DNA from 4 places in the Pantoea sp. BRR-3P genome. Region 2 is predicted to be linked to each of the others. Evidence: predicted binding sites of a transcription regulator. Region 2 holds the regulator's gene; each other region holds the start of a gene.
What was found. The regulator CRP, encoded in region 2, controls carbon source genes, mostly activating them, when cyclic AMP is high. The targets are predictions, from matches to a motif close to ATGTGANNNNNNTCACAT.
Positions count from the first base shown of each region.

Region 1: AAGR08_RS09840 (6-phosphofructokinase) is a predicted target of CRP. The motif match lies at 2,272-2,289, and genes of this name have one in related genera.
Region 3: AAGR08_RS16810 (nucleoside-specific channel-forming protein Tsx) is a predicted target of CRP. The motif match lies at 1,965-1,982, and genes of this name have one in related genera.
Region 4: AAGR08_RS15220 (iron-containing alcohol dehydrogenase) is a predicted target of CRP. The motif match lies at 1,357-1,374, and genes of this name have one in related genera.

Region 1 covers NZ_CP155066.1:2,135,992-2,139,195, reverse strand. Annotated here, with positions in the region: gene AAGR08_RS09850 (YceI family protein) at 1-143, shown strand, start outside; gene dld (D-lactate dehydrogenase) at 288-1,988, opposite strand; gene AAGR08_RS09840 (6-phosphofructokinase) at 2,424-3,204, shown strand, end outside.
Region 2 covers NZ_CP155066.1:155,491-158,694, reverse strand. Annotated here, with positions in the region: gene AAGR08_RS00695 (phosphoribulokinase) at 1-555, shown strand, start outside; gene AAGR08_RS00690 (OsmC family protein) at 636-1,040, opposite strand; gene crp (cAMP-activated global transcriptional regulator CRP) at 1,345-1,977, shown strand; gene AAGR08_RS00680 (YccS/YhfK family putative transporter) at 2,036-3,204, shown strand, end outside.
Region 3 covers NZ_CP155066.1:3,618,670-3,621,873, reverse strand. Annotated here, with positions in the region: gene AAGR08_RS16820 (LysR family transcriptional regulator) at 1-264, shown strand, start outside; gene yjdN (VOC family metalloprotein YjdN) at 343-774, shown strand; gene AAGR08_RS16810 (nucleoside-specific channel-forming protein Tsx) at 902-1,768, opposite strand; gene AAGR08_RS16805 (ATP-binding protein) at 2,082-3,204, opposite strand, start outside.
Region 4 covers NZ_CP155066.1:3,259,675-3,262,878, forward strand. Annotated here, with positions in the region: gene AAGR08_RS15210 (D-threonate 4-phosphate dehydrogenase) at 1-31, opposite strand, end outside; gene AAGR08_RS15215 (four-carbon acid sugar kinase family protein) at 24-1,295, opposite strand; gene AAGR08_RS15220 (iron-containing alcohol dehydrogenase) at 1,481-2,629, shown strand; gene AAGR08_RS15225 (dihydrodipicolinate synthase family protein) at 2,647-3,204, shown strand, end outside.

The sequences.
Region 1 (3,204 bases), 2.0 Mb from region 2:
TGCATCCGATGGTGAAAAAAGAGGCGATTGGTTTTGATGCCACTGGCGTGATTAAGCGTTCGGATTTCAAGCTGGATAAGTATGTGCCAGCGGTAGGCGATGACGTGACGTTGACCATCTCAACCGAAGCATACGCGAAATAATCGCATCGATGTTTGCTGAGTTTCAATCGCGATGAATCCGCCAGGATGCGCATTGATGGTGACCAGGTGCGCTTGAATGCGCACCCTACGAAATCCCGCTAAATAACCGTAGGGTCGCCCTTTATGGCGACCTGGCTACCGATGCTACATTTCCCGCCAAAACTTCTTCTTGCTGGTTTTGCCAATCCCCGGATTACAGCTGTTGGTGGGATCGAGCTGCTTCCAGTGATCCACATGCTCGCATGAAGCCTGATAGAGGTGTCCAACGTTGTGCTCGGCGGGATATTTAGCCCCGCGCTGCTCCAGATACCGCTTCACCTCTTCCTTAAACACTTTGGCATCATAGCCCGGCTTCAGTACATAATCCTGATGATTCACGAAACAGAAAAAGTGCCCACAACACGAGTCGACCTGCACCTGTGCCGCCAGGTGATCCGGTAGCGTCAGGCGCCACGCATCATCATTACGGCGCAGCGCCACGTCGAAGGCGACCAACCGCTCATTGGGGTTATAACCCAGCGCATCGCAGTAGGAAATGGTGCAGCCGCCAACGCCAAAACGTACCAGGAAGGCATCTGCCGCTTCACGGGCATCGCAATGGAAAAAGCCGCCCTGATGAGCCGCAAAAAATGCCTGCAACAGAACGTGTAGCTCAGCGCTTTGCTGAGACTCAACTTTGATCATCAAATGGTGTTGATACTCGCTGCGGTAATCCATAATGCGCGGCGCGATAAAGCTCGGTGTGAGCTGATTAAAGCATTGCAGCATCCGATCAACAAAATTGCGCGGCAGGAATTTCAAATGGCTGATGCGCACATCCCATTTGGCTTTATTCGTCATCATTTGCGGAATGGCCTGCGGACCGAGTTTACGTATCGCCAGATACATATGTTTGGCGTAGCGCACCGTCAAATCAAAGGCGTTACGATGGATATATTCCGCCTGTAACGGCAGCTCGCTCATGCGGGTCAACAGATAGCGACGCAGTTCCACCAGCACATGCTCATCGTTGGTACCGATGTAAAAGGTATCGCTACCGGTGCTGGCCTCAAAGGTGGGCAAACGCACGGCAAACACCACCACTTTACCGGCGCTGCCGGAACTGTCGTGCAGATAACGGAGGTCGCCATTAAAACGTGCCGGGGAATCAGCGGTGACATCACGCAGGCGATCGGCATAATCTTCGGCCCAAATCTTTCCCTGCCAGTCAGGTTGTTCACCGGTTTGATACTGCTGCTGCGTCAGTGCTTCCAGCATGGCCTCTGGCGTTTCGCCCAGCGCAATACCGAGATGATTAACCATTTCTAAGCGGCCATCGTCATGGATGCGCGCGAACAGGGACTTTTCAGTAAAGGCCGGGCCGCGACGAATCAGTGAGCCGCCGGAGTTATTACAAATCCCGCCCACCACAGACGCGCCGATGCAGGATGAGCCAATCACAGAATGCGGTTCACGCCCCAACGGCTGTAAGGTCTGTTCCAGTTCAGTGAGGGTGGTACCTGGGAAGGCAATGACCTGACGCGCCTGATCAATGACCTGCACACCTTTTAACTGGCGGGTGCTGATGATCACCACATCGCGATCGTAATCGTTGCCGTCGGGCGTTGATCCGCCGGTAACGCCGGTATTTGAGGCTTGCATAAGCACAATGGCGTCATGGGCGACGCAAACCTGCAGTGTCTGCCATAGCTGCAGCAGGGTTTGCGGTAACACCACCGCCAGCGCTTCGCCACGCCCCACACGGAAGCCTTTTATGTACCAGGCTTTATCATCGGCATGGGTTAATAACTGTTTCTCACCCACCACGCCAGCCAGGTGACGCAACATCTCCTGCGGAATACTCATCTTCTCTCTTCTTCGCTAATTATTTGCATTCATATTGGACAAGTGCAACAGCATTGAGTCAATCATTGACTGGCACGGATGCGGAAATAACGCACGTAATCATTATCCCTTTAACTTTCACGGAATAAACGCGCGTAATCGATAAAAATGCGCGGGAAATCACAAAATAGAGTGAAAGAAAAAGAGCGTCAGTAAAGATATTAAGGGCAGCGGGGCGCAAAGATAAATGTAAATATAACCTTATGATTTAAATGAATAATTCATATTTTAATCAGAATTGGCAATGTGATTTTAATCACAAAAAAGACTCATCAAAACCCTGTGTCAACGATCTCTGGCAGCAAATTCATGGCAAAAGTGTGACATTCGTTGCAAATAGCACTGCGGTTAATCGGAAGAATGAATATCAGACGCACAGCATGAAGGATGATGGCAATGAGAATTGGCATGGTGATCAGCGGTGGAGATGTTACCGGGATTAATAACTTTGTTTATCAAATATCCCGTCTGACAAAAGCGGAAATGGTGTTATTCAATGGCGGCATTCCTGGTTTACTGGAAAACAATCACCGGGAAATATCCCAACGTGATTTAGTCGATTACGCCATCGCTTCAATTCCGGTAATGCAGTCAGGAAGAACGACAAGGAAATTAATTCGCCCGGAATATGAAATCATTGCTAAACACCTCAAGTCGCTGCGTATTGACGTAGTAATTATGGCGGGAGGTGACGGTTCATTACAATTTTTGCACACGCTGAGCGAATTTGGCGTCAACTGTTTTGGCGTGGGTATGACTATCGATAATGACGTCTTTGGCAGTGACTACAGTATTGGTTTCTCCACTGCCTGCGAGCAGGTATTAAAAGAGGTGGCAAAATTACGCAATACCGGCCGCGCGTTAACCGGCCGCGTATTCATGGTGGAGCTGCTCGGCGGCTATTGTGGTGAATTAACGTTACAGTCGGCGATCAAGTCCAATGCGGATTTTGCGCTGATTCCTGAATGCCAGATTGCACCGCAGGAACTGGCCGAGCGCATCACACAGCGGCTGGCCGCGCAGAACAGCGTGATTATATTGTGCTCGGAAGGCTATACCCGTGAATATTCACCGGGCTTTCAGGGCGCCATCGATACCTTAATAAAACAAATTGAACCGCTGATTGGCGTACGTATTCGTAAAACTATTATCGGTTATGGCCTGCGAAATGGCGATC
Region 2 (3,204 bases):
CCGTGGAATCAGGTTCCGGGCACCTTCACGCCGTGGCAACCGCTGCCGGAAAACACCGATGTGTTGTTCTATGAAGGCCTGCACGGCGGCGTTGTCACGCAGCAGCAGAATGTGGCAGAACATGTTGATCTGTTGGTTGGCGTGGTGCCGATTGTTAATCTCGAGTGGATTCAGAAGCTGGTGCGCGACACCGGCGAGCGCGGCCATTCACGCGAAGCGGTAATGGATTCAGTGGTGCGTTCGATGGAGGATTACATTAACTTCATCACGCCACAGTTCTCGCGCACGCACATTAACTTCCAGCGCGTGCCGACCGTCGATACCTCAAATCCGTTTGCCGCACGGGAAATCCCGTCATTGGATGAGAGCTTCGTGGTGATCCATTTCCGTGGCTTAGAAGGGATTGCGTTCCCCTATCTGCTGGCGATGATTCAGGGATCGTTTATCTCCCACATTAATACGCTGGTGGTACCCGGCGGGAAAATGGGATTAGCAATGGAGCTGATTATGCTGCCGCTGGTGCAACGACTGATTGAAGGGAAGCGGATTGAATAAGAGTGATAGGTCGCCATTAATGGCGACACTACGAAATGAGCGCGTTTTGTAGGGTGCGCATTAATGCGCACCTGGAAGCATTAACGTTCGATCACTTCATAGCTATGGGTGATTTCCACGCCTTTGCCCAGCATGATCGCCACCGAGCAATATTTTTCCGCTGACAAATCAACCGCGCGGGAAACCGCCTTATCACTCAACGCTTTGCCGCTGACAATAAAATGCAGGTTGATGTGGGTAAAAATACGCGGTGCTTCTTCGCGGCGTTCAGAGGTGAGTTTCACTTCGCAATCGGCCACATCGCTGCGCCCTTTTTGCAGAATCGAGACCACATCAATGGCGCTGCAACCCCCTGCTGCCATTAACACCATCTCCATTGGACTTGGCGCTTTATCACCGGAATTCCCGTCCATTAACACCTGATGTCCGGATGAGGATTCTCCGAGAAAGGTAAGACCTTCCACCCATTTCACTCGTGCCTGCATGATTCTTTCTCCTGAAGCGGCGGTTTTGCCGCCAGAGTACGCTTTCACCTGATAAACAGCAATCCAGACTATTCCCCCGTTTGCTGAAGCGAGACAACACAAGACAGCTCGCAAAAGCTGTGCTACAAACAGTGCTGAAAATATTTTCGTCGTTACAGACGAAGGCGGGAAGAATCAAAAGCGTAGCTTAAGAATGACCCGGAATAATTTTTCCATTACTGGAAACGCTCGACGATTAAACCGCCTGACAGGGAAAAAATGCCCCCTGTATTTTGGGCACGATTACAACAGAGGATAATAGCGAATGGTTCTCGGCAAACCGCAAACAGACCCTACACTCGAATGGTTCCTGTCCCATTGCCATATTCACAAATATCCGTCCAAAAGCACGCTCATCCATCAGGGTGAGAAAGCGGAAACGCTGTACTACATCGTGAAAGGTTCCGTAGCGGTACTGATTAAAGATGAAGAAGGCAAAGAGATGATTCTCTCCTACCTCAATCAGGGAGATTTCATCGGCGAACTCGGTCTTTTCGAAGAAGGCCAGGAACGTAGTGCCTGGGTGCGTGCGAAGTCTGCCTGTGAAGTGGCTGAAATTTCCTACAAAAAATTCCGTCAGCTGATTCAGGTAAACCCGGATATTTTAATGCGACTTTCGTCGCAAATGGCGCGTCGTCTGCAAGTGACATCAGAGAAAGTGGGCAACCTTGCTTTCCTTGACGTAACAGGACGTATCGCGCAAACGCTGCTTAATCTGGCTAAACAGCCAGATGCGATGACTCACCCAGACGGCATGCAAATTAAAATCACCCGTCAGGAGATTGGTCAGATCGTGGGCTGCTCACGCGAAACCGTGGGTCGTATCCTGAAAATGCTGGAAGATCAGAACCTGATCTCTGCACACGGTAAAACCATCGTCGTCTACGGCACCCGCTAATTTCTTCTCACCCACGGCGTGATGGCAACATCGCGCCGTTTCTATTTGCGATGAGCTGATGTGGCGCCGAATCATCTATCATCCTGAAGTTAACTATGCACTGCGGCAAACGCTGGTGCTGTGCCTGCCTGTGGCTCTCGGCTGGCTGTTTGGCGATCTGCAAAAAGGTCTGCTGTTCTCGTTAGTGCCTGCCTGCTGCAATATGGCGGGTCTGGATACGCCGCACAAACGCTTTTTCAAACGCTTGATTGTGGGTGGTTCGCTGTTTGCCACCGGCAGCTTCCTGATGCAAATTTTGACCGCTTACCAGATTCCGCTGCCGTTGATCCTGCTGGCGCTGCCGCTGCTGATCGGCGTGACCGGCGAAATCGGCCCGCTGCATGCACGCCTGCTGCCCGCCACCTTAATCGCTGCTATCTTTACGCTCAGCCTGGTTGGGCGCATGCCGATATGGGTGCCGCCGCTGCTCTATATTGGCGGTACGCTGTGGTACGGCTTGTTCAACTGGTTCTGGTTCTGGCTGTGGAAAGAGCAGCCGATGCGTGAATCGCTCAGCCTGCTGTTTCGCGAGCTGGCGGATTATTGCGATGCCAAATACACCTTACTGACACAGCTGACCGATCCGGAAAAAGCGTTACCGCCGCTGCTGGCGCGCCAGCAGAAAGCGGTCGATCTCATCACTACCTGTTACCAGCAAATGCATATGCTGTCGGCCAGCCGCGATAACAGTCACAAGCGCCTGACGCGCGCCTTCCAGGTGGCGCTGGATTTGCAGGAACACATCTCGGTCAGTCTGCATCAGCCCGAAGAGGTACAGAAACTGGTGGAGGAGAGCCACGCTGAAGCGGTGATCCGCTGGAACGCCAAAATCATCTCCGCACGTTTGCGCGTGCTGGCTGATGCAATTCTCTATCATCAGCTGCCGGATCGTTTTCACATGGAGAAACAGCTGGGTGCGCTGGAGAAAATTGCCCGTCAGCATCCGGATAACCCGGTTGGCAACTTCTGCCTCTATCACTTCAGCCGCATCGCCCGCGTATTGCGCACGCAGAAGCCGCTTTACACGCGCGATCTCATGGCCGATCGTCAGCGCCGCTTACCGCTATTGCCAGCGTTGCGCAGCTATTTATCATTCAAATCTACCGCGTTACGCACCGCGGCCCGCTTTGCCGTAATGCTGATGTTTGGTAGCGCACTGGCGCTGTTCTTCAACATTCCTAAACCTTA
Region 3 (3,204 bases), 780 kb from region 2:
GAGCGCGGCATGGCACCGCAAATTGTAGTGACCTGCGAAACCTTTATGGCTTGCACCAGTCTGGTGGCGCAGAGCGACTTCGTCAGTATTATCTCGCGCGATGTGATTGAAGATCCGACGCACGGCGGTCAGCTGATTTCGCTGGAGCTCGACGATCCCTTGCCGAAAGCCACGTTCTATCTGATCCAGCGCAAAGATGCTGCCCTGACGCCGATGAGTGCCTATATGGCGCAGCTGTTCCGCCGCCATTGTCAGCAAAGGTAAGAGTGCGTCCTGGCTCGCAACGGTATAAATAATGCGCACTACACTTGCATCTGGCGTTCCCTTAATGGAGTACAGACCATGCAAGTTACCCCGTATGTGTTCTACAACGGCCGCTGCGAAGAGGCGATTGCCTTCTACCTTGCGGCTACCGACGGCGAGCTGCTGTTTAAGATGACCTATGGCGATATGCCAGATGAAACGCCGGTGGAGGATGAAGGTTGCACTTCAGGCGTGAGCTTTTCACCCGAGCAGATTATGCATGCGCATGTGCGTATCGGGCAGGGCGAAATAATGATGAGTGATGGCGCACCGCAGGCGGAATATGCCGGTTTCTCGGTGAGTTTATCCACGCCGGATGAAGCGCAAGGGAAGCGTTGGTTTGATGCGCTGTCGGCGGGCGGTAACGTCACCAAAAGCTGGGCTCCAACGTTCTGGGCCAACGGTTTTGGGATGTTTACCGATAAATTCGGCGTGCCGTGGATGGTGAATGCGTATAAGCCACAGGTTTGAGTGGGATGGTGCGCGCTGGCCCTCACCCTAACCCTCTCCCACAAGTGGGCGAGGGAACCGATCGAGCCTAATTACTCCCTCTCCCGCGAGCGGGAGAGGGCTGGGGTGAGGGGAAACCCTCAACACCTTAGAAGTTGTAACCCACCACCAGGTAGTAACCCCAGCCGGTTGATTTCACTTCAAACGGGCCGTTGCCGAAGTTCAGCTCCTGGCCGTCAGCCCACTGGCCGCCGTTGTGGAAGTAACGCGCCACGGTAGAAACGTGCCAGTGATCGTAGTTCAGCGACAGAATGTGGCTGGAAGCGATGGAGTTGCTGGTGCGTGAACGATCGGACTCATCACGCAGATCGGAACCCCAGTCAAAGTTGGTAAAGCCGATGTAGCTCAGCTTGCCGCCCCACAGATCGGTAATCGGCACAAAGTATTTCACCTTGAAGCGATAACCATCCCAGCTGTTCTCGTTTGCCGCACCGTAGTTTTCCCACTGGTATTTGGCGTAGACGTTGAGCGACAGGCCGATATCGCTGTGCGTATCGATGTCGGTGCCAAGACCCATGTACCAGGTGTTCTGGCGGTTATCGCTATTGCGACCCATGTCATAGATATAGTTGTTGGCGAAATACCACTCTTTGAACGGACCAAATGAGAGATCGGTGCCGGTCAGTTTATCAATCGAAAAACGGGGCTCAATTTCCATGAACATCGGTGAACCGTGGTCAAACACGCCATTGGCGTTGCTATTGCCCACGCCGAAGAAGTTGGTCAGATCGAGGTAACCGTAGAAATCGAACCAATCCTTTTTGGTGAAGGCTTCGTATTCGAGGTACACGTCATTATTAAACTGGGGTCCAAAACGGGTATGCGTGCTGCCCACCACGTTAACGCTTTGATGCCACCAATCGGAAAGATACTGCGGATCGCTTTCTGCCGCTTGTGCTGCGCCAGTCAAGCTAGTGGCCAATAAGGCGCCTGCTATCAACGAGTTATATTTCATTATTTTAACCACATGCTTGTGATCGCCGGTCTTGTGCCGCGATCGGGTGAAGTCGATCCCAGGGATGGGCAGTGTGTTGTTGGATCCGGTCTCAAGCGCCAGATTTTCAAGCCCGCGTAATGTGCCTGTAACAGAGGCATAGAAAATAGATTTTGATCACGTTTGTCAAAAAGTGTTGCATTTCGATTCACTGAAAATGTGATCATTATCACAAATAAGCCGTGCGGCGAACGGAACCCCGCAACCGTTTACGTTGTCGCGTTCGTCTGAGAAATGGATTTTGTAGGGTGCGCATTCATGCGCACCAGGGGAATCAGGGGAGGGTAACGCGCACCTGCAGCCCGGCAATCTGGCCCTGCGCATCACGTCGATTCGACAGCGCAACCTGCATCTGATGTTTCTGCGCCACGCTGCGCACGATCGACAGGCCCAGCCCGCTGCCTTGCGCCTGCGCATCAGGCGAACGGGTAAAGCGGTCAAAAGCGCGTTCGATAAAGGATTCCGCCATACCTGGCCCGTTGTCCACAATATCCACCACGGTATGATTCCCCACCCGATGCAGCAGCACATCCACCAAACTGCCTTCCGGCGTATGCAGCATCGCGTTACCGATCAGGTTATCGAACAGGCTACGTAAATCAGAGCGACTGGCGTGCAGGCGATAGTGCGCTGTGCCGTTGAAGCCGATATCAATACCGCGTTTGTCGGCCACCACCATCAGCTGCTCAATGCTCTCTTTCAGCAGACTGTCCAACTCGATGGCTTCCACCGTGGCAACCACCGATTGATCTTCCTGGCGCGAAATGTTCAGCAGCTGCGTGACCAAATGACGCGTCCGGGTGACGCCCGCTTCCAGCTGATCGAACTGGCGACTGGCTTCTCCCGGCTGAATGTGTTGTCGCAGATTTTCCAGCTGCAAGGTCACGGCGGTCACCGGCGTGCGCAGCTCGTGGGCGGCATCCTCAAGGAACTGGCGCTGAGACGACCATGCCGTGCGCAGCTTATCCAGCAACGAGTTGTAAGCCGCCACCAGCGGCAGCACTTCATCCGGCAAGCCATCAGGAGATAGCGTATGCGGATGCAGCGTTTCCTGGGCGGCGATTTGACGCGATGCAACGCGTAAATCACGCGTGATGGCGCGTACCACCAGCCAGATGACGAGCAGCGAAAGCGGCATCATTAATACCAACGGAATGATGGCGGAGAGCGCCCGCTTCAGCATGATGCTTTTCATGTAGCCGATGTTGTGCAGCACCTGGATATTGCCAATTTCGCTGCCCAATTCGCCGGGACGCGTATAGACGCGCCATTCGCAGTCATCGCCACAATCACCCACTTTCAGGTCGTGCCAGCCATTTTTGCTTTGCAAGGGGGCATGCAGATCGGGCCACGAGCTGGCACGCAGCCGGTTATTGGTGTCCCACAGCTGGACAATG
Region 4 (3,204 bases), 1.1 Mb from region 2:
CGCCCATGGTAATCGCAATAATTTTATTCACTCAACTTCTCCTCAATAAAACGAATGGCTTCTACCAGGGTATTTTCGTCACCAAAGCCACCTGCTTTGGTCATCACCGGCAGGTGTAATTCACTGTCAAGCAGAACCCCGTGCGGCACACAGCCCGCCACCAGGCCCTGAATCTGGAAACCGCTGGCACCTAACGCCTGCGCCACGGCAATCGCCACATCTCCGCCAGAGAGATAAAGCCCCGCAGGCTGCACCTGACGACAAACGGTGCTGGTTAACTGCGCGAGAAACTGGCAGATGCGTTCGCCTAATGCCTGGCGCGAAACCTGATGCTGCAGACAGAGTTGCTCAATGTCGTGACGCTGATCGGCATGCTGCGTGGTGCGCACCACGCAATGTGCGCCATCGTGCAGCGCCTGCAGTATCGCCTGTTGCCAATCGGCGGCTTGCGGCCAGGCCGGCTGGGCAAACAGCTGGCGGATATCAATGTCGATAATGCGGATGTCGCGCTGACTGGCGAGGCGCGCAATTTGCTGCTGCGCCATCGCGCTCATCGACCCCACCACCGCCAGCACCGGACGCGGCTGACGGGCAGCCAGCAGTTCGCCCAGCGCATCGCTCAGGCCAGAGGCTCCGGCCAATAGCGGCCGCTCATCTAACGCGGCCGCCGCCGCCATTAATAAGGCAAGATCGGCATCCTGCTCGATATCCACCACCAGTAAGCCCTGTTTGCTCGCCAGTACCTGCGTGAGTTGGTCGCCGCGTACCGTGGCGAGATCGAGAGTTTCGCCGGTCAACGCGCTTTGCATTTGCAAACGCGTCAGCACATGGCTGCTGGTGACCGGGGTTTTGGGATCGCTGGCGAATTCGGTATCGATCAAACGCTGCCGATCGATCCAGACTTCACCGTCGCGTGTAGTACGGCCCAGTTTTGGCACCGCCGGCACGACCAATGCTAATTTTTTGCCGCTGGCCTGCAGCGCCGCGCTGATTTCCGCACCGGGATTGCCGCGCAGCGTGGAATCGATTTTCTTAAACAGCCAGCCATCGTTGACCATCGCCTGATGCTGCTCCAGCGCAGTACGGGTGCGACGCGCCGCTTCTTGCGCGCTCACCGCGCGGCTATCGGTGCTGATCACCAGCACATCGGCGCTGCCAGCTGGATGCGGCGTGCTGCTGTCAAACAGCACATGCACGCGCGCTCCGACGCGTGCCAGCCCGCTCCCCGCATCATTAGCACCGGTAAAATCATCGGCAATCACTAAGACGGGTGTTTTCCATGGCTGTGAAGTCATTCTCTCTCCTTAATCGGCTACCGCCGCGCTGTAATGATTATATTCAATCATGATTGATTATATGTGAGCAAGATCAAATTAATCGAAATCAATTTGTCCTATAAAATTAGGCTCTGTAGTGATGGACCTCGCGCCGTTTGAGCAAAATTAATCATTCAGCACGAAAAACGCGATAAGGGTATGTAATGAATATCAACAGCACCGTGATAAGTGGCTTTCAGGCGCTTAATGACCTCAGCTATCTGCTGCGAGGTAAGAAGCAAGCCCTGCTGGTGACCGATAAGAATATCGAAGGCATTCCGGCGGTTCAGAGGCTGATCGCCCAGCTGCAGCAGCAAATGGGTAGCCTGTGCATCATCAATACGGTGCCGCCAGAACCAAGCCAGCATGATGTGGCGTCCATTGTCGCTGCGCTACCAGGCAGCGATATCGATCTGGTGATTGGCGTCGGCGGCGGCAGCGTATTGGATGTCGCGAAGCTGCTCTCTATTCTATGCGTCGCGGGCGCGCCAACGCTGGATGCGTTACTGGCCGGTGAAAAACCGCATACGCGCACCCCTTCGCTGCTGATTCCCACCACGGCAGGTACCGGCTCGGAAGCCACGCCAAACGCCATTCTGGCTATCCCAGAGAAAGAGACCAAAGTCGGCATTATCACGCCGGTGATGCTGCCGGATTATGTCGCGCTGATACCGGAACTCACCACCAGCATGCCGCCGCATATCGCCTCTTCTACCGGGATCGATGCGCTGTGCCACCTGATCGAATGCTTTACCGCTACCGTGTCAAATCCGGTAAGCGATAACTATGCGCTGATCGGCATGAAAAAGCTGTTTACCAGCCTCGAAACCACTATTGCAGAGCCAGATAACCTTGAAGCGCGCCTGAACATGCTGTGGGCATCTTATTATGGCGGCGCATCGATTGCGCATGCCGGTACGCATCTGGTGCACGCGATGTCTTATCCGCTAGGTGGCAAATATCACCTTCCGCACGGCGTGGCTAACGCCATTCTGCTCGCGCCGTGCATGCGCTTTGTGCGTCCAGCGGCAGTGAGCAAATTCGCTCAGGCTTACGATTTGTTGCCCAATGTCGATACGTCACTGGATGAAGAAGCCAAATCTCATGCGCTGGTTGAATACTTTGCCGCGCTGGTAAAACGCCTGAAGCTGCCCGCCAGTCTGGAAGAGCTGGGTATCGGCCCGGATCACCTGCCGTATCTGGTTGAAGCCGCACTCGACGTGCAGCGCCTGATGAAGAATGTACCGATGAAAGTGGGCGCCGATGACGTACGCAACGTTTACCTGACGCTGTTTCCCGCTTTGAGCCACTAAGCATTATCGAGGACACCATGAGTAAGAAAATTCAGGGCGTGTTAACCGCCATCGTTACCACCTTCGATCGCGACGGTGCCTTTAATCCCGTCGCCCAGCGCGAGCAGGTCAAACGCCAGTTAAGGGCTGGCAACGGTATTTTCTGCGGCGGCACCAACGGTGAATTCTTCGTGCTGAACGAGCAGGAGAAGCTGGCGGTGACGCAAACCTGCGTCGATGAAGTTAATGGCACGGCGCCGGTAGTGGCGCACATTGGCGAAATCTCCACGCGTGAAACCATTCGCCTCGGCAAGCAAGTGGCGAAGCTGGGCGTGGATGCGGTTTCGGTGATTACGCCCTATTTCGTGCCGCTGAAACAGGAAGAGCTGATCGCCCACTATCGCGCGGTAGCCGACGCCATTGATGTGCCGCTGTTCCTCTATAACATCCCGGCGCGCACTGGCAACACGCTGCAGCCAGAGACCGTGCGCACGCTGGCTGCGCATCCGAACATCATCGGCATCAAAGATAGCGCAGGCAGCTATGAAAGCCTGAGCGGTTTTCTGCAGGCGGCAGCAGGCATCGATAGCTTCGAT